Acuticoccus sediminis: one gene and its partner. The main gene of each other region encodes a partner of the protein of the gene in region 2 in a complex. Links are inferred from orthologs where the notes say so. Each region holds a gene or a part of one and is shown on either strand. Other genes may lie near its edges.

What was found.
Region 1: the proteins of DLJ53_RS01915 (region 2) and DLJ53_RS04125 are in contact, whole or in part, in a solved structure (PDB 5NJ9), measured with the Escherichia coli proteins. The link is inferred for Acuticoccus sediminis from one-to-one orthologs.

What each region holds. Positions count from the first base shown.
Region 1 is NZ_QHHQ01000001.1:966,985-978,521, reverse strand. Bases 8,232-11,218 are described here. They hold DLJ53_RS04125 (TldD/PmbA family protein), read right to left. Parts: upstream 10,396-11,218; coding sequence 9,067-10,395; downstream 8,232-9,066. Other genes in these bases: DLJ53_RS04120 (DUF6101 family protein), read left to right, coding at 10,624-11,187; DLJ53_RS04130 (inositol monophosphatase family protein), read right to left, coding at 8,301-9,077; DLJ53_RS04135 (DUF4170 domain-containing protein), read right to left, coding at 8,232-8,244. Outside these bases: DLJ53_RS04175 (NAD(P)/FAD-dependent oxidoreductase), read left to right, coding at 1-1,017; DLJ53_RS04170 (SDR family NAD(P)-dependent oxidoreductase), read left to right, coding at 1,123-1,884; DLJ53_RS04165 (DUF3422 domain-containing protein), read left to right, coding at 1,994-3,223; DLJ53_RS04160 (NUDIX domain-containing protein), read right to left, coding at 3,233-3,823; DLJ53_RS04155 (malonyl-CoA decarboxylase), read left to right, coding at 3,897-5,333; DLJ53_RS04150 (hypothetical protein), read left to right, coding at 5,388-5,570; lpxK (tetraacyldisaccharide 4'-kinase), read right to left, coding at 5,713-6,693; DLJ53_RS04140 (3-deoxy-D-manno-octulosonic acid transferase), read right to left, coding at 6,761-8,014; more of DLJ53_RS04135, read right to left, coding at 8,011-8,231; DLJ53_RS36345 (M10 family metallopeptidase), read left to right, coding at 11,373-11,537.
Region 2 is NZ_QHHQ01000001.1:448,458-464,854, reverse strand. The notes cover bases 5,742-8,640. They hold DLJ53_RS01915 (TldD/PmbA family protein), read right to left. Parts: upstream 7,950-8,640; coding sequence 6,534-7,949; downstream 5,742-6,533. Other genes in these bases: sdhD (succinate dehydrogenase, hydrophobic membrane anchor protein), read left to right, coding at 8,507-8,640; sdhC (succinate dehydrogenase, cytochrome b556 subunit), read left to right, coding at 8,097-8,507; DLJ53_RS01920 (hypothetical protein), read right to left, coding at 6,023-6,307; DLJ53_RS01925 (aldolase), read right to left, coding at 5,742-5,875. Outside these bases: DLJ53_RS01955 (ActS/PrrB/RegB family redox-sensitive histidine kinase), read left to right, coding at 1-471; DLJ53_RS01950 (ActR/PrrA/RegA family redox response regulator transcription factor), read left to right, coding at 549-1,112; chrA (chromate efflux transporter), read left to right, coding at 1,497-2,678; DLJ53_RS01940 (MmcB family DNA repair protein), read left to right, coding at 2,737-3,222; DLJ53_RS01935 (helicase HerA-like domain-containing protein), read left to right, coding at 3,285-4,865; DLJ53_RS01930 (DUF2093 domain-containing protein), read right to left, coding at 4,924-5,148; more of DLJ53_RS01925, read right to left, coding at 5,153-5,741; more of sdhD, read left to right, coding at 8,641-8,953; sdhA (succinate dehydrogenase flavoprotein subunit), read left to right, coding at 8,956-10,767; DLJ53_RS01895 (BA14K family protein), read left to right, coding at 10,901-11,341; DLJ53_RS01890 (BA14K family protein), read left to right, coding at 11,464-11,886; DLJ53_RS01885 (EamA family transporter), read right to left, coding at 11,967-12,395; DLJ53_RS01880 (DUF1906 domain-containing protein), read right to left, coding at 12,608-13,735; DLJ53_RS35045 (hypothetical protein), read right to left, coding at 13,854-14,033; DLJ53_RS01875 (2-hydroxychromene-2-carboxylate isomerase), read left to right, coding at 14,026-14,634; DLJ53_RS01870 (ArsR/SmtB family transcription factor), read right to left, coding at 14,654-14,995; and 2 more genes. UniProt on the Escherichia coli protein: Metalloprotease involved in CcdA degradation. Suppresses the inhibitory activity of the carbon storage regulator (CsrA).

The DNA of each region.
Region 1 (11,537 bases), 510 kb from region 2 along the record:
GAGGAGGCGATCGCCCTCGTCCACTCGCTGCGCGCCGAGCTCGGAGCCGACTGCGACTTCCGCCCCGGCCTGATCGACGCCGCCCACACCAAGGCCGCCTTCGACGAGTCGCGCGCCTACGCCGACCACCTCTTCGAGCGCTACGGCGTCACGCCCGAGATCATGGACCGCGACACCCTCGCCGCGGCGATCGGCTCGACGCGCTATGTCGGCGGCGTGCACGATTCCAGCGGCGGCCACCTCAACCCGCTGGCGCTCGTCACGGCCCTCGCGGAGGCGGCGGAGAAGGCCGGCGCCCACCTCTTCCAGTACACCACCGCGGAAGGCTTCGAGCCGCGCAGCGACGGCGTCGACGTCACCGTCCGCCGCCGCGGCGCCCGCGCGCACGTGATCGCCGCCGACGCCGTCGTGCTCGCCGGCAACGGCTACCTCTCCGGCCTCGAGCCGCGGATCGAGACGCGCGTCCTGCCGCTGGTGAACCACATCGCCGCGACCGAGCCGCTCGACGTCTCCCCGATCCCCGGCGGGGAGGCGGTCGCCGACACCCGCGCCGTCATCCGCTACTTCCGGGTCGACGCGGAAAACCGGATGATCTTCGGCGGCGGGGAGAGCTACGGCCCGGTCGCCGCGGACGTCGCCTCCATCGTCCGGCCCTACCTCGCCGAGGTGTACCCGCACCTCAGGGACGTGCCGATCGCCGCCGCGTGGTCCGGCACGCTGGGCATCACCCGCACCCGCTGCCCATTCATCCGGCGGCTGGAGCCGGGGGTCTACGCCGCGGTCGGCTACTCCGGCCAGGGGGTCGGCCTCGCCACCTTCGCCGGCAAGGTCATCGCCGAGGCGATCGTCGGCGACACCGGGAAGCTCGACGTCTTCGCCCACCTCCCCGTGCCGCCCTTCCCCGGCGGCACGCGCTTCCTCGGCCCGCTGGCGGTGATGGCGATGACGTGGTTCTCGCTGCGCGACCGGCTCGCGCTCCCGTCGATTCCCCGTCCCGGAGCGGATACCACACGTTGACCTGCAGGCCGTTTCGGCCATGGCGACCGTGCGAGCCAGCACAATTCGGCGTGTAAACTAGATGAAACCCTTGCCCCTGAGCGTGCCGCGCGCAAGTAGCCGTCTATGGCCCAACTCGCACTCGTCACCGGCGCCTCGTCAGGCATCGGAGAAGCTCTCGCGCAGCGGATCGCAGCCGATGGTGTGGACCTCATCCTGGTCGCCCGTCGGGAGGATCGCCTGCGCGCCCTCGCCGCCGAGCTCCCGGTCGAGACCCACGTCGTTCCGCTCGACCTGACCGAACGTGGCGCCCCCGAGGCGCTGATGGCGGAGGTGGCGCGCTACGGCCGGCCGGTGGACGTCCTCGTCAACAACGCCGGCTTCGGCCACGCCGGGCCCTTCGCCAAGTCGCCTCTCGAGCCGCAGCTCGGCATGGTGGACCTCAACATCCGCGCCCTGGTCGAGCTCAGCCACCGCGTGCTGCCCCTGCTGATCGAACGCCGCCACGGCGGGATCATCAACGTCGCCTCGACGGCCGCCTTCCTGCCGGGCCCCGGCGTCTCGGTCTACTACGCGAGCAAGGCGTTCGTGCTCTCCCTCTCGCAGGCGCTGTCGGAGGAGGTGCGCGGCACGGGCGTCACCATCTGCGCCCTCTGCCCGGGCCCGACGCACTCCGAGTTCGGCGCCGTCTCCGGCATGGACAGGTCGCTGCTCTTCCGCGCCATGAAGCGCATGCCGTCGAGCCAGGTGGCCGACATCGGCTGGACAAGCTTCAAGGCCGGCAAGCGCGTGGTGATCCCCGGCTGGCAGAACCGCATCTCCTCGGTCTTCTCCCAGCACGGCCCGCGCCGCTTCCTCCTGCCGATCGTCAAGCGCCTGCAGAGCTGACGCATCGCCGGTTCGCCCGGCCGATCTCCGACCCTTGGCCCTGTTGCCATCTTGAGTTGCCGGGCTCACCGTAGCGGCGCCGATGCGCAGAAACGGTGAGGAGTCAACCATGGCGGCGAGCCGCCTTCCCTTTCGCAACCACCCCGACCGCGACACCGCGATCAAGGAAGCGCACGACCGGCCCTTTCTGCCGTTGACGGTGCCGACGACGCTCCATCACCTCGCCTTCCTCACCCCGGACCGCGCCTCGCGCCTCGCGCTTTACGCGGCGGTCTTCGGGCTGGAGAGTGCGGCATCCGCGCCCCACACCGTCCGCGAGGACGGGGATCTCACCGTCCGGCTCGAGCCGCACACCGAGTTCATGTCCCTCACCCTCATCTCGGCATCAGGACCCGAGGCGGGGGCCGCGCGGATCGCCGAGATCGCCGCGCACACGCCGGACAGCGCCGAGCTGCTGGTCGCGCTCCGCCTGTCCCTGGTCGACGAGCCGGGGCCGATCTGCGACGACACCATCGGCGGCGTCATGCGCGGCAATCTCGTCCTCGCCACCACCGCGAGGCCGGAGGAGGACGGTTTCATCTCCATCGAGGTCGCGGTGGCGGAGATGGGCCCCGCCCAGCTCGGCCGGCGCATCCAGCGCCTTCTGGAGGCCGAGACCTACCGCACGCTCGCCCTCATCGGCATCGCCGTCGCCCGCCGCTTCGCCCCCGTGCTCGACAAGCTGGAGGGCGACCTCGCCGACGTCACCGAATCCCTTACCGAGGGCCGGGAGAGCGACGAGGACATCCTCGAGAAGCTGCAGAAGCTGTCGGCGCGGACCGAGGCGATGCGCGCCGCCACGAGCTACCGCTTCGCCGCCAGCACCGCCTACGCCAAGCTGGTGGAGGAGCGCCTCGAGGCCCTCCTCGAGGTCAAGCTGGAGGAACGGGCGACCCTGTCGGGCTTCATCACCGCGAGCCTCGGGCCGGCGGTGCGCACCATCGCCTCGACGGAGCGGCGGCAGGACGAGCTGTCGAAGGCCATCGGCCGCGCCCTCGACATCCTGCGCACGCGGGTCGACGTCTCGATGGACAAGGCCAACCAGGAGATCATGCGCTCCATGAACGAGCGCCAGCACCGCCAGCTCGTCCTGTCGGAGGCCGTGGAGGGCCTGTCGGTCATCGCGATCAGCTATTACCTCCTCGGCCTCCTCGCCTACCCCGTCCGGGCGCTGAAGGCGGTCCACGTGCTGCCGGTGTCGGAGTACGTGGCGCTCGGCATCCTGGCGCCCTTCGTGGCCGGCGCGGTCTATACGATCATGCGCCGGATCCGCGCCCGCTGGGACGCCGACGACGCCTGACGCGCCGGCCTACACGGTGAAGAGGTCGGGGCGGTCGATCCTGAGGCCCATCAGGCACATCACCGCCTTGGCGTCGCGCAACGCGCCGTCCTTCCAGGCCTTCCAGAGGTCGTCGAGCTTCCACTCCTCGACCTCGATCACCTCGTCGGGATCGGCCTCGAAGCCCTCGGTGATCCTGTCGCTCTCGCTATACTCGGCCGTGAAGCAGTACATCAGCTCGGTGACGAGGCCGGGGATCGTGTACACGGTGCCCACCGACTGGACATTGCGCACCATGTAGCGCAGCTCCTCGGCCGCCTCACGCTGTGCCGCCGCGGCCGGGCTCTCGTCCTCCGGGTCGATCAGGCCGGCGGCCGCTTCCAGAATGAGGCCATTGCCTTCGACCACATGGACGGGCAACCTGAGCTGGCGGACGAGGAGGCAAGTGCGGCGAACCGGGTCGAACGGCAGAACACAGGCTCCGTGGCCATGATCGTGGACCTCGCGCACCATCTCGGTGGTACGCCCGTCGTGTTCGATCGTCGCTTCGTAGAGGTCCAGCGTCATGAAGCCCGAGTAGGCTGTCTTCACGTGCCGGACGCTATAGCTCTGTTCGGGCATCGGCATCCTCATCAAACCGCAGAGTGCTATACCCTAAGGCCACTTTTGTGCCACGCCGCGCGGGAGCGTACCCATGCGACAGACCAGCGTCATCAATGACCTGTTATCGACAATCACCGACACGCGCATCTTCGGCGAGCGGCGCAAGCCGCGCCGGACGAGCCGGGCGGATCTGGCACAGCTCATCGAAAGCCTGCTGACCGGACGCGGCGAATCGTCTTCGCTGGAGCGGGCGGCGGAGTTTCTGCGCGCCTACCGCGACCTCGACAGCGCCGGCCGCACCTTCGTGTTCCGCACCCTCGCGGCGGACTACGGGCCCGAGCCGGAGCGCCTCGCCGCCGCCGCGCAGGCCTACCTGGACAAGCCGTCGGGCACCACCGCCAAGGACCTGCAGAGGGCCGCCGAGCCGCGCCGCGTGGAGATCTTCCGCCGCCTCAACCAGGTGACCGGCGGGACGCAGGCGCTCGTCGCCATGCGCTGCGAGCTGGTCGAGCGTCTCGGCAACCACCCGGACCTCGCCCCGGTGGACGACGACCTGAAGCGCCTGTTCGCGGCCTGGTTCAACCGCGGCTTCCTGATGCTGCGCGAGATCAACTGGCAGACGTCGGCGGCGATCCTGGAAAAGATCATCCGCTACGAGGCGGTCCACGCGATCACCGACTGGAACGAGCTGCGGCGGCGGATCGACGTCCCGGACCGCCGCCTGTTCGGCTTCTTCCACCCGCGCCTCGGCGACGAGCCGCTGATCTTCGTCGAGGTCGCGCTGACGACCGACATCCCGCGCGCGATCGGCCCGATCCTGTCCGGCAACCGCGAGCCGATCGACCCGCAGACGGCGACGACCGCGGTCTTCTACTCCATCTCCAACTGCCAGGACGGGCTGCGGGGCATCTCCTTCGGCTCCTTCCTCATCAAGCAGGTGGCGACGGACCTCGCGAGCGAGCTGCCGAACCTCAAGAACTTCGTGACCCTCTCCCCCGTGCCGGGCTTCGCCAAGTGGCTGAAGGAGGAGGCGGCGCGCCCGACCAGCGCCGTCGACGACACGACGCGCGGCCTGCTGGAGGAGCTGGCGGACAACTGGATCAACAACACCGCCCAGGCGAAGTCCGCCGAAGCCGCCTTCGGGCCGCTGACGGCCCACTACCTGCTGGAGGTGAAGGACAACAACCGGCCGCGCGACCCGGTGGCCCGCTTCCACCTCGGCAACGGCGCACGGCTCGAGCAGATCAACTTCGGCGGCGACGTCTCGCCCCGCGGGATCGCCAGCGCCCACGGGATGATGGTCAACTACCGCTACGTCCTCTCCGAGGTGGAGAAGAACCACGAAGCCTTCGTCAACGAGGGAAAGATCGCCGTGGCGCCGGCCGTCACGCGGCTGGCCCGGTCCGTGAAGATCGCCGAGCGGACACCTTCGTCCGCCCCCGCGCAACTTCCGCCACCTTCTGCTACGTCAAACGAAAAAAAAGAACACAAGTCTGTGACAGAGGGCACACGAGCGACCACAGCGTAACCTATATGTCCCCCATACTGCTTCAGAACATGACTTTAGGACGGGGGTGATACAATGCCGTTTGTCGACTTCGAGAGTGGAGAGATCAGACGCCTCGCACGTGAAGGCTGGCCGATCGAGAACCGCACGCCTCAGGGCAGAACGACCGTGCGCCAGAGGGGTTACGAGACGTACCACGCCGCGGCGACGATCCGCTGGGGGATCCGCTACCTCGGCTTCCGCAGCGTCCAAAACTGACGGCCCTGCACCCGCACCAGGGTGCAGGGAAAACCTATAAGACGGGCCGACACCCGCTCGGCCCATTCCGATTTGCGCGCTTCCGGCGGGCGGCCCGTCGGCGGTCCAGCGTTCTCCCTCGAGCCAGAAGGGGAGCACGTCGTCAGGACGACGGCCGGACCAGCCCCGTCACAGCCGCCACCACCTCATCCGGCAACTCCGCTTCGACCGTGACGACGAGCGCCGCTTCGGCGAGCCTCCGCGCCGTCGGCCCGCCGGACCTCAGCCGCACCATGTCCTTCGCCGTCGTCACCGGCTGTGCGCCGGCCGCTTGCGCACGCGCCAGCAGGCGCGCGGCGTCCGCCTCGGCATAGGGGTGGTGGTCGGCGAAGGCGTGGCGCTCGCGCATGTCCGCGCCGAGCCCCTCGACGCTGGCGAAGAATTTCGACGGGCGGCCGATCCCCGCGAAGGCGACCACCGGCCGGCCGGCGAGCGGCTCGGCGGAAGCGGCCCGGAGACGGACCTCGTGGACGGGCCCGGGGACCGGCGGCAGCGGTGCGCGCCGCGTGTCGTCGCCGACCACGACCAGCCAGGCATCGGCGCCGGCGTGCGCCGGGAGGGGCGCGCGCATGGGCCCGGCAGGCGTCACCGCGCCGTTGCCGATCCCGACCGCCGCGTCGACCACCATCGCCGACCATGTCTTGGCGAGGCCGGGGTTCTGGTAACCGTCGTCCATGACGACGACGTCCCCGAGCGTCGCGGCGAGCCGGCCGCCCGCCACGCGGTCCGGCGAGACCACCGTCGGCGAGACTTCCGCGAGGAGGAGCGGCTCGTCCCCCACTTCGCCGGCCGGGTCGCCGGCGACGGCACGCGGGGCGGTCGCCTTGCCGCCGTAACCGCGGGTGAGGAACACCGGCCGCGCCCCCGCCGCCTGAAGCGCCCGCGCCACGGCGATGGCGACGGGCGTCTTCCCCGCCCCGCCGACGGTCGGATTGCCGATGCAGATCACCGGGATGTCGAGCCGGACCCCCGCCGGGCGGCGCATGCGCCGCGCCGCGACCGTCCCGACCACCCAGCCCGCCGGCGCCAAAAGCGCGGCGGCGAGACCCGGCCGGTCCGCCCACCAGAAGCCGGGCGCCTTCATCTCTGCCCCGCCGTGCCCGGCGACCACCGGGCGACAGCGCCCCGGGGGGTATCACGGAGCGGAAGGGTCATGCCGGACGCGCCGGGAGCCAGGCGGCGAGCGCCTCGAGGGTGCGGTCTACGGCGCCGCGCTCGGCGGCAAGGACCGTGAGCGCCGTCTCGCCCCGGCGGGCGCGCTCGGCGGGATCGGAAATCAGCTCGGCGACGGCGCCCGGCAGCGCGGCGTCGTCCACGGCGCGGGCCGCGCCGGCGGCGAGGAACGGCTCGAACATCACCCCGTGCGTCGGCCCGGTCAGCAACGCCGTGCCGAAGGCCGCCGGTTCGGCGGGGTTGTGACCGCCATAGGGGCGCAGCGAGCCGCCGAGCAGCACAGTCGGCACCGCCTCGAAGAGGGTCGCGAGCTCGCCCAGCGTGTCCGCGACGTAGATCGCGCCCGTCGGCCCCTCCCCGGCGCTGCGGCGCGTCACCGGCCCGACGTCCGAGGCGAGCGCCGCCACCGCCTCCCCGCGCTCGACGTGGCGCGGCGCGATCACCGTGAGGAGGTCCGGCCAGCGGGCGGCGAGAACGCGGTGCGCGGCGAGGATCACCTCCTCCTCGCCGGGATGGGTGCTGGCCGCGAGCCACACGGGGCGCGCGCCGATCGCCCCGCGCAGCGCGGCCACCGCCGCGGGGTCGGCCTCGGGCGGGACGGCGTCGAACTTGATGTTGCCGGTCGCCCGCACCTCGCGGGTGCCGAGCGCGGCGAAGCGGAACGCCTGCTCCTCCGACTGGGCGAGCGCCAGGTCGATGGCGCCGAACAGCGACTTCGCCACCCAGCCCCACCGCCGCCAGCTGCGGAACGAGCGATCCGAGAGCCGCGCGTTGACGTGGGCCAGCGGGATCCGGCGGCGCTTCAGCGCCAGCAGCGTCGTCGGCCAGATCTCGGATTCGATGATGATCGCCGCCGCCGGCCGCCAGTGCGCGAGGAAGCGGTCGACGAAGGGCGGCGTGTCGAGCGGGGCGTACTGCTGCACGATACGCTCGGTCAGCGCCGGCGCCATCCGCGCCGCGGCCGCCGGCGTCGACGTGGTGAGGAGGATCGGCCAGCCGTCAGCCGCCAGCCGCTGCGCCAGGGTCAGCGCCGCCACACTCTCGCCGATGCTCACGGCATGGATCCACAGCGGCGCGCTGTCGAACGCGGCGGCGGACGCGACGCCCCGCTTCTCGTCCAGCCGCGCCGGATCCTCCTTCCCGCGTTCGACACGACGCTCCAGATAGCGCCGCGCCAGCGGTGAGGCCGCCGTCCCGGCCGCCCCGTAGAGCGACCAGATCAATGACGTCACGCGTGTTCGCCGGTCTCCGGGTCGAGCAGACGATGCAGATGGACAATGAAATAGCGCATGTGCGCGTTGTCGACGGTCTGCTGTGCCTTCCGCTGCCAGGCCTTGTGCGCCTCGGCGTAGTTCGGGAAGACCCCGACGATGTCGACGTCCTTCAGATCGCGGAACGTGATGCCCTGAAGGTCGGCCAGTTCGCCGCCGAGAACGAGGTGAAGAAGCTGCTTGTCCGCCATATCCGATCCGATGAGTTTATAGTGTCGGTCCGAAACGCAGACGGGCCATGTGAGATCTATGCCGCTGCGTCATGGCGTGCCGCCATGCGCCGCAACGGTTCCGCGAGATCGGGAGTGCCGGCGAACACAGCACCATGGCTTGTGGTCTCGGCCGCATAGTCAAGTGTCTCGCCAGACAGGTTCGTCAACGTTCCCCCTGCCTCGTGCACGAAGAGGTCGGCGGCTGCAAGGTCCCAATGGTGCGGGCCTGACTTGGTGATGACCGCGTCGAGCCGGCCCTCGCCCGCCTTGGCAAGCCTCAGGGCCAGCGATGAGACATTATGCGCCCGCACGACGCCTGCCGTTTCGAACCCTCCGTCGCGGTAGAGCGGCCCCGGAAGCGCCACCCGCGCGTCGCGCAGCTCCTGCCGGCCGGACACGTGGACCGGTCGCCCGTTGCGGGTCGCCCCGCCGCCGAGACGGGCACAGTAGAGCGTGTCGACGAAGGGCCGGTAGATGACGCCGGCCACCGGCCGCCCGCCGTCCAGCACCGCGGCGACGACCGTCCAGTACGTGTCGCCGCGCATATAGGCCCGGGTGCCGTCGATGGGGTCGACGATGAAGGAGAGCGGGCCGCCGCTGGCCCGGCCGTCCTCCTCCGAGAGCCAGCCGTAGCCGGGCCGCGCGCCCATCAGGATGGTGCGCAGCGCCTCGTTGGCGGCAAGGTCGGCCTCGGACACCGGCGTGCCGTCGTCCTTGGTCCAGCTCTGCGCGGCGCCGCGGAAGGTCAGGGCGACGTGCCCCGCCGCGCGCGCCGCACGCACGAGAAGCTCGATGTCGCACTCAGCGGCCACCGATCGTCATTCCGGCGATGGCGATGGACGGGGCGTCGACGGACGAGAACCCCGGCGCATCGTCGGCGAACCGCGCAGCGGCGAACATGTCGACGAGCGAACCGGCGACCGTGATCTCGGCCACCGGATAGGCGATCTCTCCGTTTTCGAACCAGAAGCCGGCAGCCCCGCGCGAATAGTTGCCGTTGACGATGTTCGCGCCCATGCCGATGAGGTCGGTGACGAGGACGCCCGACCCGGCCTCCTCTATCAGCGACTGCAGGTCCCCCGAACCGCCGGAGATCGACACGTTGGTCGAGGAGGGGCTCGGCAGGCCGGTCCCGCGCGACGCACGGCCGTTCGAGGTGGCGCCGATGCGCCGCGCGGTGGAGAGGTCGAGGATGTAGGACGCGAGTGTCCCGCCGGCGACGATGTCGATCGGCTCGGCGGCGAGGCCCTCGCCGTCGAACGGGCGGGAGGCGAGGCCGCGCGGCACGGTCGGGTCGTCGCGGATGGTGATCGCCTCCGGCATCACTTTGGTGCCGAGCTTGCCGGCGAGGATGCTCGCCCCACGCGCCACGGCCGAGCCGTTCACCGCGCCGAGCAGATGGCCGACGAAGCCGGAGGCCGCGCGCGGCTCGAAGACGACGGCGCACTTGCGCGTGGTGAGCTGCTGTGCGTCGAGCCGCCGCACGGTGCGCTCGCCGGCAATGCGCCCGATCTCCTCCGGCGCGGCGAGCTCGGCGAGGTGGCGCTTCACGCTGGACCAGCTGTCGCGCTCCATCCGCGTGCCGTCGCCGGCGATCGCGGTCGCGCTCTGGCGGTGGAACGTCGCCGAGTAGGCGCCGAGGAAGCCGGTCGACGTGGCGAACACGCGCTCCGCCCGACGGGCGCCCGCGGAGACGCCGTTGGAGTTGGTCACCCCCGCGACATCCAGCATCGCCTCTTCCATCGCGCGCGCCCGCGTGGTGAGGGCGTCGGCGTCCGGCTCCTCCCCGTCGTCGAGGTCGAGGTCCGGGAAGGGCGGCCTGGCGAGGAGGTCGACCGGCGCGAGGGCGACGGTGTCGTCCTCGGGAGCGGCCTTCGCCATGGCGACGGCCCGGGCGGCGGCGTCCGCCAGGTCCCGGACATGGCCGACGCCGACGAGGGCGCTGCGGGCACCGACGAACACGCGAAGGCCGATGTCCGATCCCTCGGACCGTTCGACCTCCTCGGTCACGCCGTTGCGGAGGGTCACGGCCGTGGACGAACCGGCGGCGACGACGGTGTCGGCCGCATCCGCGCCGGCGGCCCTGGCAGCGTCGAGCGCTGCCTCGGCGAGGCTGGTGAGATCGGCCATGTCTGAAAAGGCGGAGGGGTTTGGCATCGAATAGGGTTTAGGAAGCCTAAATCCCGACGGCAAGGGATTCCCCCAACGTCCAGCGATTCTGCGGCCCCCGCCCGGACAAGGTTACGCCTCTGTCAACAGAGGCTTCGGAATTCACCATTCGGACTTAGCCGGGACGAAAAACGGGCGGCGGTACATTCACCTCACCGACGAAGCCACACGTTTTCAAAGAGACGCCCCATGAACGCCGCCGCCTGCATGTCCCACGATGTCGTTCATTCCCAGACCGTCCGCGCGCCCCTCTCGGCCTTCCGCTGGGTGCCCGACAACGATATGGAGCCGGCGCGCATGAGCGTCGTCCGCTCCCCCCGCGAGGAGGTCTCGTTCGAGGACGACGGCCCGGCGCTGGAAGTGACGAACCACACCCTGGCCGTCTCGGCGGCCACCGACGGGATCTCGACCCGCCCGGTCTCCTCGTTCCGCGGTGTGGGCGTCGCGGTGCGTCGGGGCGACGGCGAGCCGGTCTTCAACCTCACCCTGGTGCACGAGAACCCGCGTCTTTCGATCCCGCTGTCGACGTCGACCGAGGCGGCGGACGTGGCGCGCGAGTGGCAAGCCTGGGGCAAGGCGCTGAACCTGCCGCTGCTCGCCGTGAACGAGGACGGCAGCGTCCACGCCGAGCTGACCCCGCTGGGCGTCGTCCTCGCCGAGCGCCCCTCCCCGCGCCGCCGCGGCTCCCCGCTCGTCGGCCGCCGCTCCCGCTACGCCCGCCAGCGCCGCGCCGCCGCCGTCGGGATCCGCTGACGGCCGGCCGCCTCCGAAAGATCCGTCTGCGCCCGGCGCCCGAGGAGGCAATCGCGTCATTTCACGATGGCTGGCTTTGACAGTCGGGACACTGTCGGACCCTGCCGGCCGGTGCTAGCTTCCTCCGCCCCGCTCCCGGGACAGGACGCGGGGTCGAGACGCGCAGCAAGGGCAACCGGTACCGCATGACCGAGACCTACTCGACGCAAGCGGCCGTGGACGACCTGTCGACGACCCGGCGCCTGACGACGCCCGGCGACGACCCCGGCGACACGCCCGCCACCGCCGCCCCCCTGTTCCTGGACACGCCGGTGCGCGACTCGATCGTCGTCCGGTCGAGCCCCGCCCAC
Region 2 (16,397 bases):
CCGCTGGTGCGCCTCAACGTGCGCACGCTGATCGAGGAGGTGGCCGAGCCGCACCGCGGAGCGGGCGTGGAGATCCAGGTGGAGCTCAACGGCGACCTCAGCGATCAGCCGCTCGTGGCGCGCAACCCGGCCATTCACTACGGGCTCGGGAATCTTGTGGAGAACGCGGTGGATTTCGCCGAGACGCTGGTCCGCATCACCGCGACGTGGACGAGCGAGCGGCTCACCATCGTCATCGCCGACGACGGACCGGGCTTCGCCGACGACGTGCTCGACAGGATCGGCGACCCCTACGTCTCACGGCGGCGGGAGGACCAGCGGGGCGGCGGCATGGGCCTCGGCATCTTCATCGCGAAGACGCTGCTGGAGCGGACGGGGGCGACGGTGAAGTTCGAGGCGAGGGACGGCGCGACTGTGACGGTCGCGTGGCCGAGGCGCACTCTTTGGCCGACTCTGCCGTCAGGTCATTAAATTTTGGCCATTTTGTAATGCAAAGCCCTCGAACGCACTATTTGTGCAGGTAAGAGTATATAACCGAGGGGATCAACATGGACGCCATGCCGCAGGCCGCTCCGGCCAAGGCCGTCGATGGAAGCCGGCTCCTGATCGTGGATGACGATGCCGCTTTCGGCCAGCGCCTGGCACGGGCCATGGAAAAGCGCGGCTTCGTCACCGACGTCGCCGAGAGCGCACAGGACGCGGGCCACATGGCCGAGCGCAATCCGCCCGACTACGCCGTGGTGGACATGCGTCTGGGCGACGGCAACGGCCTCGAGGTCGTCGAGCGCATCCGCCGCCGCAAGCCCGACGCGCGGGCGGTGATCCTGACCGGGTACGGCAACATCGCCACGGCCGTGACCGCGGTGAAGCTCGGCGCCGTCGACTATCTCGCGAAGCCGGCCGATGCCGACGAGGTGTTCTCGGCGCTGACCCGCGAAGTCGGCGAACGGCCGGAGCCGCCGGAGAACCCGATGTCGGCGGACCGCGTCCGCTGGGAGCACATCCAGCGCGTCTACGAGATGTGCGACCGGAACGTCTCCGAGACGGCACGCCGCCTCAACATGCACCGCCGCACGCTGCAGCGGATCCTCGCCAAGCGCGCTCCGCGCTGACCAAGCCGGCCGGCCGGTCGCCCCACACGGGGCAGGCCCGCACGCCGCCGGGACGACAGGGTCGACCGCGCCGCCGGGGGCATCCCTAGCGCGGCGCACATGAACGACCGGGGCCCCCACCCATTCCGCCCGCGCATCGCCCGATGCTGCGGGCGTTGTCGTATCAGGCCCGTGGTCAGCCCCGATACCGCGTGCTCCGGGCGAACTGGCCTCCCTGAACCGGAACCATAAATGCGCCGGGACTCCGGGGATGCGACCGGCGGTTCGGCGGCCGACGGGCCGTACGGATTGCGGGGAGTACCGGCGTCCGGCGCCACCGGCGTGTTGGCTCGTGTCATCGCCCTGTCATCGTAGATGGCGATGCGGAGGCGGGGGAGGAGCCGGATGACCCATCGCGACAGACCTGGAACCGCGGCCGAAGTCTTCTCGGCGTTCCTGCCGCTGGGATTCACCTCCTTCGGCGGACCCGTCGCGCATCTGGGGTTCTTCCGGACCGCGTTCGTCGAGCGCCGGGGGTGGATGAGCGATGCGGCATACGCCGATCTCGTCGCGCTCTGCCAGTTCCTTCCGGGTCCCGCGTCGAGCCAGGTGGGCATGGCGATCGGCCTGCAGCGCGCCGGATTCCCGGGCCTCCTCGCCGCATGGACGGCGTTTACCCTGCCTTCCGCGATCGCGCTGGCGGCGTTCGGGCTCCTCGTCACGGGGGTCGGCTTCGGCGCCGGGGCGGGGTGGATCCTCGGCCTGAAGGCGTCGGCCGCGGCGGTCGTCGCCAATGCGCTCCTCGGGATGGCGGCGAGCCTCGCGGCGACGCGGGCGCGGGCGGCCATCGCCGGGGCCGCGACTGTCGCGATGCTGCTGGCGCCTGATCCGGCGGTGATGCAGCTCGTGGTGATCGCCGTCGGGGCGATCGCGGGCCTCTGGCTCGCGGTGCCGGATGCGGCGCCGGACGACCACGCGCCGCGCGCACCCGTCGGGCGGCGGGTCGGCATCGCGACGCTCGCCGGGTTTTTCGCGTTGCTGTTGCTCCTGCCCCTCGCCGCGGCGTGGAGCCCGGCGCTCGACCTGCTCGACCGGACGTACCGGTCCGGTGCGCTGGTGTTCGGGGGCGGACACGTGGTCCTGCCGCTGCTCCAGGGCGAGATGGCGGGCCTGGTGCCGCCGGACGCCTTCCTCGCCGGGTACGGGGCGGCGCAGGCGGTGCCGGGGCCGCTCTTCACCTTCGCCGCCTATCTCGGCGCGGTGGCCGAGCCGTTCGGGGGCGTCGCGGGGGCCATCGTGGCGCTCGTCGGCATCTTCCTGCCGTCGGTGCTGCTCGTCGTGGGGATCATGCCGTTCTGGGACCGGGTGCGGCGGGCGACGGTCGCGCGGCGCGCGCTCGCGGGGGTCAACGCGGCGGTCGTGGGTCTGCTGGCGGCCGCGTTCTACGATCCGGTGATCGTCCAGGGCGTCCCGACGCATGCGGCGCTGGCGCTAGCGGTGGCGGCGTTCGTCGCGCTGCGGCACCTCGCCGTGCCGCCCTGGGCGGTCGTCGCCGCCGCTGGGGCCGTCGGGGGCGCCCTGCTGTAGGGTTGCATGCGGCAGGATGGGGGTGTTTCATGAACATCGCTGCACCCGGGTCTGTCGTATGCCGCTACTTTCCGTCTTCGATGTCGCGCCCATGGTGGACGGCCGCCAGTCGCCGTCCGCGATCAAGGTGCGTCGCGGCGCGGCACGGCTCCTGCGCGACCTCGGCTTCGCGGTGGTGCCGGAGCTGACGCTCGCCGACGGGCGCCGGGCCGATCTGGTCGGCATCGGGGTCGACGGGGAGGTGGTCATCGTCGAGATCAAGTCCTCGCTCGCCGACTATCGCGCCGACGACAAGTGGCCGAGCTACAAGCGTGCCTGCGACCGCTTCTTCTTCGCCTCGCTGCCCGAGGTCGGGGACATCTTCCCGGCCGACGAGGGGCTCATCATGACCGACGGGTTCGACGCCGCTCTGGTGCGAGAGGCGGTCCCCCAACGCCTCACCGCGACAGTGCGCCGGGCGATCCACCTCCGGGTGGCGCAGACGGCGGCGCGGCGGCTCCACGAGCTGGAGGACCCGCAGCCACAGATTACGGTCGCGGTGTAACAAGGGTTGCACCCGGCGCGGTTCGCCCCTCAAGCTGCGTCACCGCGAGCGGGCCGAGGCGCATGAGCATCCTGAACGATACCGAGGTTTATGTCGGCACGGCCGAGACGCCGCAGTATCTGCGGCTCGACATGGCGAACCGGCACGGGCTGATCACTGGCGCCACCGGCACCGGCAAGACCGTGACGCTGCAGATCCTCGCCGAGGGCTTCTCCCGCGCCGGGGTCCCGTGCTTCTGCGCCGACGTGAAGGGCGACCTCGCGGGGCTCTCCATGCAGGGCGATCCCAAGGACTTCCTCCTCAAGCGGGCGGCGGCGATCGGGCTCGGCGACGACTACGCGTTCGAGGCCAGCCCGACGGTCTTCTGGGACCTCTTCGGCGCGGCGGGGCACCCGATCCGCACCACGGTGACGGAGATGGGGCCGCTCATGCTCGCCCGCCTCCTGGAGCTGACGGAGGTGCAGGAGGGCGTCCTCGCCATCGCCTTCAAGCTCGCCGACGACCAGGGCCTGCCGATCCTCGATCTGAAGGACCTGCGCGCGCTCATGGTGCACGTCGCCGACCAGGCGTCGACGCTGTCGCGCGACTACGGGCTCGTCTCGGAGCGCTCCATCGGCGCGATCCAGCGGGCGCTGCTGACGCTGGAGCAGCAGGGCGGCAACCGCTTCTTCGGCGAGCCGGCGCTGAAGATCACCGACCTGATGCAGGTCCGGGACGGGCGCGGGGTGGTCAACATCCTCGCCGCCGACCAGCTCATGCTGCGCCCGCAGCTCTACGCGACGTTCCTCCTCTGGCTTTTGTCCGAACTATTCGAAACGCTGCCGGAGGTGGGCGATCCGGAGAAGCCGAAGCTCGTCTTCTTCTTCGACGAGGCGCACCTGCTGTTCGACGACGCCCCGCCGGCGCTGATCGACACGATCGAGCGGGTGGCGCGGCTGATCCGCTCGAAGGGCGTCGGGATCATCTTCGTCACGCAGAACCCGCTCGACGTGCCGGACGTGGTGCTGGGGCAGCTCGGCAACCGCGTGCAGCACGCGCTGCGGGCTTACACGCCGCGCGACCAGAAGGCGGTGCGGGCGGCGGCGACGACGTTCCGGCCCAACCCGGCGCTCGACACCGAGCGCGTCATCACCGAGCTCGGCGTGGGCGAGGCGCTGGTCTCGACCCTGGGGCCGAAGGGCGTCCCGTCGATCGTGGAGCGGACGCTGATCCGCCCGCCATCCGGGCGGATGGGGCCCATCACGACGGAGGAACGGACGGCGCTGATGGCAAGGTCGCCGGTCGCCGGCGTCTACGACACGGAGATCGACCGGGAGAGCGCCTACGAGATCCTCGCCGCGCGGGCGACCGAGGCCGCCGAGGCCGCCGAGGCGGGCGATCCCGCCCCTCCGGAGGCGCCGAAGCCCGGCCCCCGGAGCGAGCCGGAGGAGGATCCCGGCGCGGTCCGCAGGCTCTGGTGGTTCCTCTTCGGCGGGCCGTCGCGCCGGCGGCTGACGTCGGCGCAGAAGGCGGCGCGCGGTGCCGCGCGGACCGCGGCGGCGGAGGCGGGCGAGCGGATCGGCCGCGCCGTCGCCGGGGCGACCGGGGCGAAGATCGGCAAGTCCATCGCCCGCGGGGCGCTCGGCAACCTGCTGCGCCGCTGAACGAGCCGGTGCGCGGCCCGTCCGGCCTTCGGGCCGCGTCGCCTGTCCCGACGCCGCGTCAGCGCATCCGGCGCGTCATGAAGGCCTGGTTGGCCGCGTATGCGTCGGCGTAGGCCTCCTGGTCGTCGACGCTCCAGTAGCGGAGCTCGGCGAGGGGGATCGGCCGGCCGGTCACCGCGCAGCGCACGAAGGCGCCCGGCGACAGGACCTGAAAGTCGCCGTCCAGATATCTCAGCTTCGCTTCGGCGCCGGGACGCCCCGCCATCATCTCATGCCTGTTCATTCGCTCACGCCGTGCCAGAGGGCGGATAGAGTCGCTTCAAGACGCGAAAATGCTCTTCCGCCTGCACCTTCATCACCTGCCGCATCTGCCGGGCGGTATGGACCACCATCTCGTGCGACATCAACCTTAGCGGCAGTCCGGTGGACATGGCCAGCACCTGCTGCCGGGCCGCCCTCTCCAGATAATAGAGATCGTCGAACGCTTCCGCCACGGATCCGCCACAGACGGTCACGCCGTGGTGGGCCAGGAAGAAGACGTCGGCCGCGCTGTCGTGGCGGGCCGAGCCGGCGATCGCCTCGCCCTCGCCCTCGTCGAGCGCCAGGCCGCCGAACTCGGTGACGTAGACGATGCGGTCGTGGAACCGGCAGGCGGTCTGGTGCGCCATCTCCAGCTTGCCGCCATCCACCATCGTCAGCGCGGTGCAGTGCGGCATGTGGGTGTGGAGGACGGCGCCGTGGCGCGGGTTGGCGCGGTGCGCGGCGACGTGGATGTAGCGGGCCGTCGCCTCGACCTCGCCGTCGCCCTCGATCACCTGCCCGTCGCCGTCGATGAGGAGGAGGTCGCCCGGCTGCATCTCGGACCAGTGGATGCCGTAGGGGTTGATGAGGTAGCGCTCCTCGCTCCCCGGCACCGTGACCGAGAAGTGGTTGCAGATGCCTTCGTTCAGGTCCATCGCCGCGGCAACGCGAAATGCAGTAGCCAGATCCTCGCGCAACGCATCGATCACGGCGCCCTCCTCGTTTCTTGTCGACCGCCGGCAACCGCGCCGGCGGCCTTACTTTTCACGTGCCGCGCGTGTCGCGCAATGCCGTGCGCGCCGGATCGGCGCGTCCCTGATCTGCGCTGTCGGCCTGTGGGCGGCGTGCGGCGCCTGTCAGTCCGGCCGGCGCACCTCGTCGAGGATCTCGGCCTCGGCGGAGACGGCCTGGCTGAGGCCGCGGCCGAAGAGCCAGAAGAGCGTCGGCAGCAGCGTCACGGCGGCGACGATCCAGCCGATCGTCGCCGAGTGGAGGAAGGCGCCGGAGATCCAAGCGGCGGACGCCTCGAGCGGCAGCACCATCACCGCGATGAAGACGATGCCGACGAGGGCGTTGAACCAGATGATGAAGCGCCGCGACCGCTCCGGAAGGGCGGACGGGATGGACGACGGATCGACCATGGTGGGGACCATTGTGCAGGAGCAAGGGCCGTCCGCGGCACACACGCGTGGCGGTCGCCGATAGGTCGGTATCGACGCCGCGCCGGTCAAGCGAGGCCCGATTGCGCCATCGCGCCGCGCCCCGGCCTCGGGAGGGGACTTCGGGGCGGCGGCCGGGCGCTGCCCCGCGCCGGCGGGCGGCTCCGGTCCCGGGCGGTCCGCGTTCGCTCCGGCTTGCGGGCGGCGGTCAGGCCTCCGTGCCGCCGACCGTCATGGCGTTGATGCGGATCGAGGGCTGGCCGACGCCGACGGGGACCCACTGGCCGGCCTTGCCGCAGGTGCCGATCCCGTCGTCGAGCGCCATGTCGTTGCCGACGGCTGCGATGCGGGTCAGCGCGTCGGGCCCGTTGCCGATCAGCATGGCGCCCTTCACCGGCTCGCAGATCCTGCCGTCCCGCAGGCGGTAGCCCTCGGTGCAGGAGAAGACGAACTTGCCGGACGTGATGTCCACCTGCCCGCCGCCGAAGGAGACCATGTAGAGCCCGTCCCTGACGCCGGCGCGGATCTCCTCGGGGTCGGTGTCGCCGCCCTTCATGATCGTGTTCGTCATGCGCGGCATGATGGTGTGTGCGTAGGACTGGCGGCGCCCGTTGCCGGTGGGGAGCATGCCCATCAGCCGCGCGTTCTGCCGGTCCTGCATGTAGCCGACGAGGCGGCCGTCCTCGATCAGAACCGTTTCGGACGAGGGGGTGCCCTCGTCGTCGATCGTGAGCGAGCCGCGGCGGTCCGGATGGGTGCCGTCGTCGACCACCGTGACGCCCGGAGCGGCGACCTTCTCGCCCATCAGCCCGGCGAAGGCGCTGGTCCTGCGGCGGTTGAAGTCACCCTCGAGGCCGTGGCCCACCGCCTCGTGCAGCAGGATGCCGGGCCAGCCGGGGCCGAGCACCACGTCGAACGTTCCGGCGGGGGCTGGCACCGCGTCGAGGTTGACGAGCGCGCGGCGCAGCGCCTCGTCGACGGCGCGCTGCCAGGAGCCCTCGGCGATGAACCGCGCGTAGGGCTCGCGCCCGCCGGTGCCGTAGTTGCCGGTCTCCAGGCGGTTGCCGTCGCCCACCATCACCGTCACGGAGAACCGCACCAGCGGGCGGTGGTCGGCAAGCTGCATGCCGTCGGCGCGCAGGATGTTGACCACCTGCCGCTCCGCCGCCAGCGAGATGGAGACCTGCCGCACGCGCGGATCGCGGCCGCGGGCATAGGCGTCGATCGTGGAGAGGAGGGCGGCCTTCTCGGCGAAGTCCGGCGCGCCGATGGGGTCGAGGTCGGCGTAGAGCCGGCGGTTGGTGCCCGTCGGCGCGACGTCCAGCGTCCCGGCGTGGTTGCGGCCGACGGTGCCGACGGTGGCCGCGGCGCGCCGCAGGGCGGCCTCCGACACGTCCGAGGAGTGGGCGACCGCGACCGCTTCGCCCGCGACGGCGCGAAGGCCGAAGCCGTCCGAGATGTCGAACGCGGCGGATTTCATGCGCCCGTCGTCGAACACCAGGCTCTCGCTGGTGCGATGCTCGAGGAAGAGCTCGCCGTCGTCCGCACCCGACAGCGCGTCGGCGACGATCGCCTCCGTGCGGGCTGGATCCAGGCCGTGGCGCTCGAACAAATTGTCACTCATCGTGCTGCCTCGCTGGATGGGGGTTGTGCTAAAGGTGGCGGCTCGCGACGACCGCGGCAAGCGCTTCGATGAAATGGGCCAAGGGTTTGCTTTGACCCTAGAACCATTCGAGGCTAGTTCAGGTCGCGGAATTCCAGGGGGACCTTCATGGCGAGCGCAGATACCGAGGTGAGCCGTCGGCCACGGCCACTTTCGCCGCACCTTTCGATCTATCGGCCCATCGTGACGATGGTCATGTCCATCATGCACCGCGTGACGGGCATGATGAACGTCGCCGGCCTCGTCCTCGTCGTGGCCTATCTGCTGGCATTGGCCGCAGGCCCCGAGGCGTATGCGACCGCCAACGGCATCTACTCGTCCTTCCTCGGACGGATCATCCTGGTGGCCTTCACCTGGTCGCTGATTCACCACCTGCTCGGCGGCCTGCGCCACTTCATCTGGGACGCCGGCAAGGGCTTCGGCGAGGAGCGCTACAACCTCGCCTGGATGACGGTCACGGGTTCGATCCTGATCACGACCGCCCTGTGGGCCTTCGTCGTCGTTCTGGAGAACATCTGATGCGCAGCCCGCTCCACAAGTCCGGCGATGCCTTCGGCAACGACCGCACCCCGCTGAAGACGATCCGCCATCTCGGCTCGTCCAAGTCCGGGACCGAGCACTTCATCCAGCAGCGCATCACCGGCTTCGCCAACGCGATCCTGGTCATCGTGCTCGCCGTCGTCGCCATCATGCTGTCCGGCCGCTCCTACGCGGACGCGGTGTCGCTCGTCGGCTCGCCCTGGGTCGCGGTGCCGCTCGCCCTCGCGATCGTCTCCGTCGCGGTCCATATGAAACTCGGCATCCAGGTGGTGATCGAGGACTATGTGCACGCGGAAGGCGCGCGCATCCTGCTGCTCCTCCTGAACACCTTCTTCGCGGTTGCGATCGCCGCGACGGCCATCTTTGCGATCGTGAAAATCATGCTCGCCGTCCTCACCGGCGGCAGCGTCGGAACGGGGGCCTGAGTATGGCGACGAACGGCAACGGGACCACGGGTCCCGCCTACAAGATCATCGATCACGAATACGACGTGGTGGTGGTGGGAGCCGGCGGTTCGGGCCTGCGCGCCGTCGTGGGCTGCGCCGAGGCCGGCCTGCGCACCGCCTGCATCACCAAGGTCTTTCCGACGCGCTCGCACACCGTGGCGGCGCAGGGCGGCATCTCCGCCGCGCTCGGCAACATGGGCCAGGACGACTGGCGCTGGCACATGTACGACACCGTGAAGGGGTCGGACTGGCTCGGCGACCAGGACGCGATCGAGTACATGGTCCGCAACGCCCCCGCGGCGGTCTACGAGCTGGAGCACTGGGGCGTTCCGTTCTCGCGGACCGAAGAGGGCAAGATCTACCAGCGCCCGTTCGGCGGCATGACGACGAACTTCGGCAAGGGCACCGCGCAGCGCACCTGCGCCGCCGCGGACCGCACCGGCCACGCCATCCTGCACACGCTCTACGGCCAGTCCCTGCGCCACTCGGCCGAGTTCTTCATCGAGTACTTCGCGCTCGACCTCATCATGGACGAGGGCGAGTGCCGCGGCGTGATGGCGATGTGCCAGGACGACGGCACCATTCACCGCTTCCGCGCGCACAAGACCATCCTCGCGACCGGCGGCTACGGCCGCGCGTACTTCTCCTGCACGTCCGCGCACACCTGCACGGGCGACGGCAACGCGATGGTGCTGCGCGCCGGCCTGCCGCTGCAGGACATGGAGTTCGTGCAGTTCCACCCGACCGGCATCTACGGCTCGGGCTGCCTCATCACGGAAGGCTCGCGCGGCGAAGGCGGCTACCTCACCAACTCCGACGGCGAGCGCTTCATGGAGCGCTACGCCCCGTCCGCGAAGGACCTCGCCTCGCGCGACGTCGTCTCGCGCTCGATGACGGTGGAGATCCGCGAGGGCCGCGGCGTCGGCAAGAATTCCGACCACATCCACCTGCACCTCGAGCATCTCGACCCGGCGATCCTCGCCGAGCGCCTGCCGGGCATCTCCGAGTCGGCGAAGATCTTCGCCGGCGTCGACGTCACCAAGGAGCCGATCCCGGTTCTGCCGACCGTGCACTACAACATGGGCGGCATCCCGACGAACTTCCACGGCGAGGTTCTGACCAAGGTCGACGGCGATCCTGACCGGGTCGTGCCGGGCCTGATGGCGATCGGCGAGGCGGCCTGCGTGTCGGTTCACGGCGCCAACCGCCTCGGCTCCAACTCGCTGATCGACCTCGTGGTCTTCGGCCGTGCCACGGCGCTGCGCTGCGCCGAGACGGTGAAGGCGGGCGAGTCGCTGCCGCCGTGCCCGGACCGCGCGTCCGAGCCCGCGCTGTCGCGCCTCGACCACTTCCGCCACGCGAGCGGCGGCACGCCGACGGCCGAGCTTCGCGACAAGATGCAGCGCACGATGCAGAACAACTGCGCCGTGTTCCGCACCGGCGAGGTCCTCGAGGAAGGGCACACGCTCATCCACGACGTGGCGGGCGGCCTCGGCGACATCCAGGTCAAGGACAAGACCATGGTCTGGAACACGGACCTCCTGGAGACGCTGGAGTTCGACAACCTCATCGGCCAGGCGGTCGTGACCATGGACTCGGCGCTGAACCGCACCGAGAGCCGCGGCGCCCACGCCCGCGAGGACTACCCGGAGCGGGACGACGAGAAGTGGATGATCCACACGCTCGCCTTCCTCGACGACAACTACAAGGTCCGCCTCGAGGACCGTCCGGTGCACGCCTACACGCTGTCGAACGCGATCGAGTACATCGCGCCGGCGAAGCGCGTCTACTGAGACCGGGCGCCGGGCCACCGGCGCGCCACGTGGGAGGGCGGCTCCGCGCCGCCTCGCCGCCACGATATCCGGGCGCCGCAGCCGCTGCGGCGCCCGACGCATTCGCCAGAGGTCGACACCAAGGAGGATCGGCATGCGAGCGCTCACCCTGACCGTCGCCGCGGCGGCCCTCCTGACCGCGGCTGCCGCGCACGTCGCCCCGGCGGCGGCGGATCCCGCGAACTCGGACCAGTCGGTCAAGTCCTGGGTCCGCGGCCGGCCGTTCTGGCAGAACTACTCCGGCTATCCCGCGCCGGATCCGCAGCTCGCGCCACGCGGCAGCACCCGCTCGGTGGAGGGGATGGAGCTGCCGACGGACGGCGACTTCTCCCTCTTCGGCCCCCTCGGCGCCAACCTCATGGGCGCGACGGCGGGTGTCGTCATCCGCAGCGTGATTCCGTCGCAGCGCTACGACGGTCCCGGGACGCCGACGGGCGGGCACATGCAGCTCTGCAAGGCCCGGTATCCCACCTATAATCCGCAGACTGACAGCTATACGACGGCGACGGGCGAGGTCCGTCGCTGCCCGCTCTGACGCGGTAGAGTGAAACCAAGTCGTTCGCTACGCATTGAATAGTACCAAACAGGACTTCGAGCCGTGCAGGGGCCAGACCCCCGCCCCTGATGGGCCATCGGACGAAGTGAAAGTGAGGTATTATGCGTAAGCTTATGGCTGGCGTCGCCGCCGCGACGCTTCTCATCTCGAGTGCTGCGACCATGACGACTGCTTCGGCCGATCCCGGTGACCGGGGTGTTGGGCGAATGAAGCACGAGCGGCACTATAATCATCGCGGGAACCATCACCGCGGCCACAGTGATCGTTACTACCGCCACCGCTACGGCGGCTGGGACAACGACAACGACAACTGGGGTGCCGCGGCTGCCACGGCCGGTGTGATCGGCGCCGCGGCGGGCGTGATCGCCGGCAGCGCGCTGTCGAGCTCGCGGACGACCGTCGTCGGCACGGTGCCGGCCACCAGCTCCCACGTCCAGCGCTGCGCAGCCAACTACCGTTCGTACGATCCGAGCACGGATACGTACGTGACCTACGGCGGAGAGGTCCGTCGCTGCCCGCTGTAAGGCGGCCATCCCGGCGCTGCGGCGCCCCAGCACACGGTTACGAGGCGCCGGTCCGTTCGCGGGCCGGCGCCTTTCGCGTTTCAGCCCTTGTAGGCGACGAGGATCGCGCCGGCGCCGATCAGCGCCACGCCGACCCAGTTCAGCGCCGAGAGCTGCTCGCCGAGGAAGAGGACGCCGAACACGGCGACCAGCACCACGCTCAGCTTGTCGATCGGCGCGACCCGCGCCGCGTCGCCCATCTTGAGCGCGCGGAAGTAGCAGAGCCAGGACGCGCCGGTCGCAGCGCCCGAGAGGGCCAGGAAGACGTAGCTGCGCGTCGAGATCGTCGCGAGCCCGCCGAACTGGCCGCTCGCCGCCACGATCCCCACGACGATGACGAGTATGACCACGGTGCGGACCATGGTCGCGAGGTCGGAGTTGATCGCCTCGACGCCGACCTTGGCGAAGATCGCGGTGAGCGCGGCGAAGACGGCGGCCATGACCGCCCAGAGTTGCCAGGTTTGCAGCATCGTGAAGCTCCCTTCGGGCGTCCCTGATGCATCGCCCGCGCCATGTTGCCCGGAAAGGGCGGGACGCCCTGCCGGCTTAGCCGCGAGGACCCTGACGGTCTTGCCGGTCGGCACGGTGCTCCGGTCGCATTCGCAGCGTCCCCTGCTCGCGTCGGGATGTCAGGAACGCAGCGCCGCGCGGGTCATCCGCCGAGGCACACGCGTGGGCGCGCTCAGTTGCAGCGGGCGGACTGGCGCTGGCCCTTGCCGTGGATCCAGTGCGGCTTGACGTTGAAGCTCGAGGTCAGGTTCGAGGCCGCGGTCCAGCCGTCGAAGTTGCCGTCGTCGTCGTAGTCGACCTCGACCACATCGCCGCTCTGGCGGCCGATGCGGGTGGCGTTGGCGTAGTCCACGGTGTCCGGATGGCGGACGGTCCGTCCGCCGCGGCAGCGCGACTGCGAGGAGATGAGGTCGCGCGCGCCGGAGTTCGCGTCCTTTCGGATGCGCGAGTCGCCGTCGCAGGCGAACCGACGCGTGGCATAGACCGAGCGTGTGCGGGACGGGTCGAGCCGCACGACGCCGCGCGTGGTCCAGAATCCGAGCGCCTGGTCGGCGAACCGGGCGTTCTTGACGTTGACGTCGAGCGGCAGCCCGGGCGTGCACTGGCCGGGCTTGCCGCCGAACCATTCCAGGTTGACGCCGCTCTGGAAGAGGTGCCAGCGGCCGGAATTGTGGAACTCGGTCGTCCCCGGGTAGGCGCGGGAGGCGGACAGCCAGGCGACGCGGATCAGCCGCTTGTCCATCAGCACGTCGAGCGCGTCGCCGTTGCCGTAGGCGCCGAGTTCGTAGCCGCCGCGCCCGACGATGCGTTTCACCATCTCGAAGTACTGGACCATCGCGCGCTGCGTCGCGACGTCGGACTTGCTGAAGGCGATGTCGACGCCGAAGAAGATCGTCGACCCGCGCGGCTGGCCGAGTGCCTTGGCCTGCTCGACGGCGGCCTTGGCGTCGAGCTCGCCCTCGTCGCTGGGGGTGCGCTCCCGGCTGGTGGTGCGGCAGTTGCCGTCGGGCAGGGGATTGCCGTTCCGGTCGCGGCCGAAGAACTTGTTCTTCGAGTCGTTGTTGTACTGGTAGATCGAGAGGATCGCCATTCCGTTGTCGAGGATGCGGCGCACCTCGCTGTTGCGGTCCTTGATCGTGCCCTGGTCGATCAGCCGTTTGGACGGGATATTCCGTTCCGGCTGAGGGCAGCGCGCGAGATAGCGGCCGATGACCTGGATGCCGTTGGCGCGAAGCTGCGGAATGTAGTCCCGCGTGTCCCATGCGGCGTCGATGATGGCGGCGCGGGTATCCTCGGCCATGCTGGGAGTGGCATGGGCGGCGAGGCCCAGAGCGAGGGCTGCCGCACCGAATGCGGACCGCCAGAGTGTTCCGAAGCGATTTTGCACGGGCGGACGATGCCGTCCGGCCTTCGGCGCGTCAAGGACGGGCGGGCGCGGCATCAACGAACCGTGACCACCGGTCCCGGGATGTCTCCGGCGCGGCATGCTTGATCGATTCGTTCATAACGCCGAACGTGCGCGCGACTGCGGCCCCGCGGTCCACATCCAGCCAGAATGCGCCGCGCGAATGCGGCGCCAAGGGAAGCGCCATGGCCATCCGATTCTTCTTCGACTTCTCCTCCACCTACTCCTACCTCACCGCGATGCGGATCGAGCCGCTCGCCGACGCGGAAGGCATCGAGGTGGAATGGACGCCCTTCCTGCTCGGACCGATCTTCGCCGACGCGGGGTTCAAGGCGACGCCCAACCTGTCGTCGGAGGCGAAGGCGTCGTTCATGTGGGAGGATCTTTCCCGCCGCGCGGCCCATCGCGGCATCCCGTTCGTGATGCCGGAGGTGTTCCCGTCGCGCAGCGTGTCGGCCGCGCGTGCCGCGCTGTCGCTGGAGGGCGCGGAACGGGCCGCCTTCAGCCGGGCGGTGTTCCACTGCGAGTACGGCAAGGGGATGGACATCGCCCAGGCCGAGACTTTGTCGGAGGCTGCCGAGGCCGCCGGCATCGACCCGGCGCGAATCGCCGAGGGGATCAGGAACGAGGCGGTCAAGGCCGCGCTGTTCGCCAACGTCGAGGCGGCGAAGGCGGCGGGTGTCTTCGGCGCGCCGACGTTCATCACCGGCGACGGCAGCCGCTTCTGGGGCGACGCGCAGCTCCGCGACGCGTTCTCGTGGGAGCGGACGGGGACGCTGGCCGACCTCGGCTGACGCCACGGCTGAACGAGCCCTATCCGGGGCGCTCCACGAACGCCTTGAGGCGGTCCAGCGCGTCGTCCCACTGGGCCGAGACGAGGTCGAGGTGCTCACGCAGCTCGGCCAGCGCGTCGCGCCGCAGCGTGAAGCGCGTCTCGCGGCCCTCGCGGCGGCTCGCGACGAGGCCGGCGTCCTGCATCACCTTCAGATGCTTGGTGGTGCCCTGGCGGGTGAGGCCGACGCCCTCCGCCAGGCTGACGATCGAGCGCGGGCCGCCGTCCGAGAGCATGGCGACGAGCGACAGCCGTGTCGGATCGCCGAGGGCGGCGAACTTCGCGGCGCGGCCGGAGAGTTCGGGCGTCGTCGCGGCCGGCATCAGGCCCGGGGGGCGGCGGCGGACCCGCTCAGGTGATCGGCGATGTTCTGCATCTGGATGTCCCAACCGCCGTCGTTGCGGCGGAGCGCTTCGTCGCGCTTGTGGGCGGGGAGGGCGTTGAACCCGGACTCGCGCAGGGTGAGGCGCGTGCCGGTGCCCTCGGGCGCCAGCGTGAACTCCACTAGCGTGGCCGGATCGCCGCCGCCGCCGCCGGCGGTATCCGGTTCCGGCTCCCAGCGGAACGCGAAGTAGCGGGGCTCCTCCATCGTCTCGACGGTCGCGACGAGGCGGTGGTGCTCGTAGCCGGGATAGGTGATCTGCCCGGCGACCGAGCGGCCGGGCACGAACGGCCCCTCCAGCGCGACACGGAACCACGTCCCGAATTCGCGCGCGTCGGTCACCGCCCGCCAGACCCTCTCGACCGGCGCGTCGAGCAGGATGGTTTTTTCGATGGCGTCTGTCACAGGCAACCTCCTGGTTGCCTGTTTGGGTAGCTCGCTCCAACAAAAAAGGCAACCCGAAGGTTGCCTTTTTGCGGTCCGTGATGGGGTTGCGGCATCAATCGATGATGCCGCGCTCCTTGAGAAGCGCCACGATGCGCTCGGCGTGAGCCTCGGGCTCGCCGGAGGTCGTGTCGATGGCGATCTCGGCGTTCTCCGGCGACTCGTACGGCGAGTCGACGCCGGTGAAGTTCTTGAGCTGGCCGGAGTCGGCCTTCTTGTAGAGGCCCTTCGGGTCGCGCCGGCGGCACTCCTCGATCGGTGTGTCGATGTAGACCTCCAGGAACTCGCCGTCCTCCACCAGCTCGCGGGCCATGCGGCGTTCGGAGCGGAAGGGCGAGATGAAGGTCACCACGACCAGGAGGCCCGCGTCGACGAAGAGCTTCGCGGTCTCCGCGACACGGCGGATGTTCTCGACGCGATCGGCGTCGGTGAAGCCGAGGTCGCGGTTGAGGCCGTGGCGGACGTTGTCGCCGTCCAGGATGTAGGTGTGGCGGCCCATCGCCGAGAGCTTCTTCTCGACGAGGTTGCCGATCGTCGACTTGCCCGAACCGGAGAGGCCGGTGAACCACAGGACCGCCGGCTTCTGGCCCTTCATGGCCGCGCGGCTTTCCTTGGTGACGTCCGTCGCCTGCCAGTGGATGTTGGTCGCACGGCGCAGCGCGAACCAGACCATGCCCGCGCCGACCGTCGCGTTGGTCAGGCGGTCGATCAGGATGAACGAGCCGGTCTCGCGGTTCGCCTCGTACGGGTCGAACGCGATGTCGGCCGACAGCGAGACGTTGCAGAAGCCGACCTCGTTGAGGCCGAGCTCCTTGGCGGCGAGATGGTCGAACGTGTTGACGTCGATCCGGTGCTTGATCTCGGTGATCGTCGCCGAGATCACCTTGTTGCCGATCTTC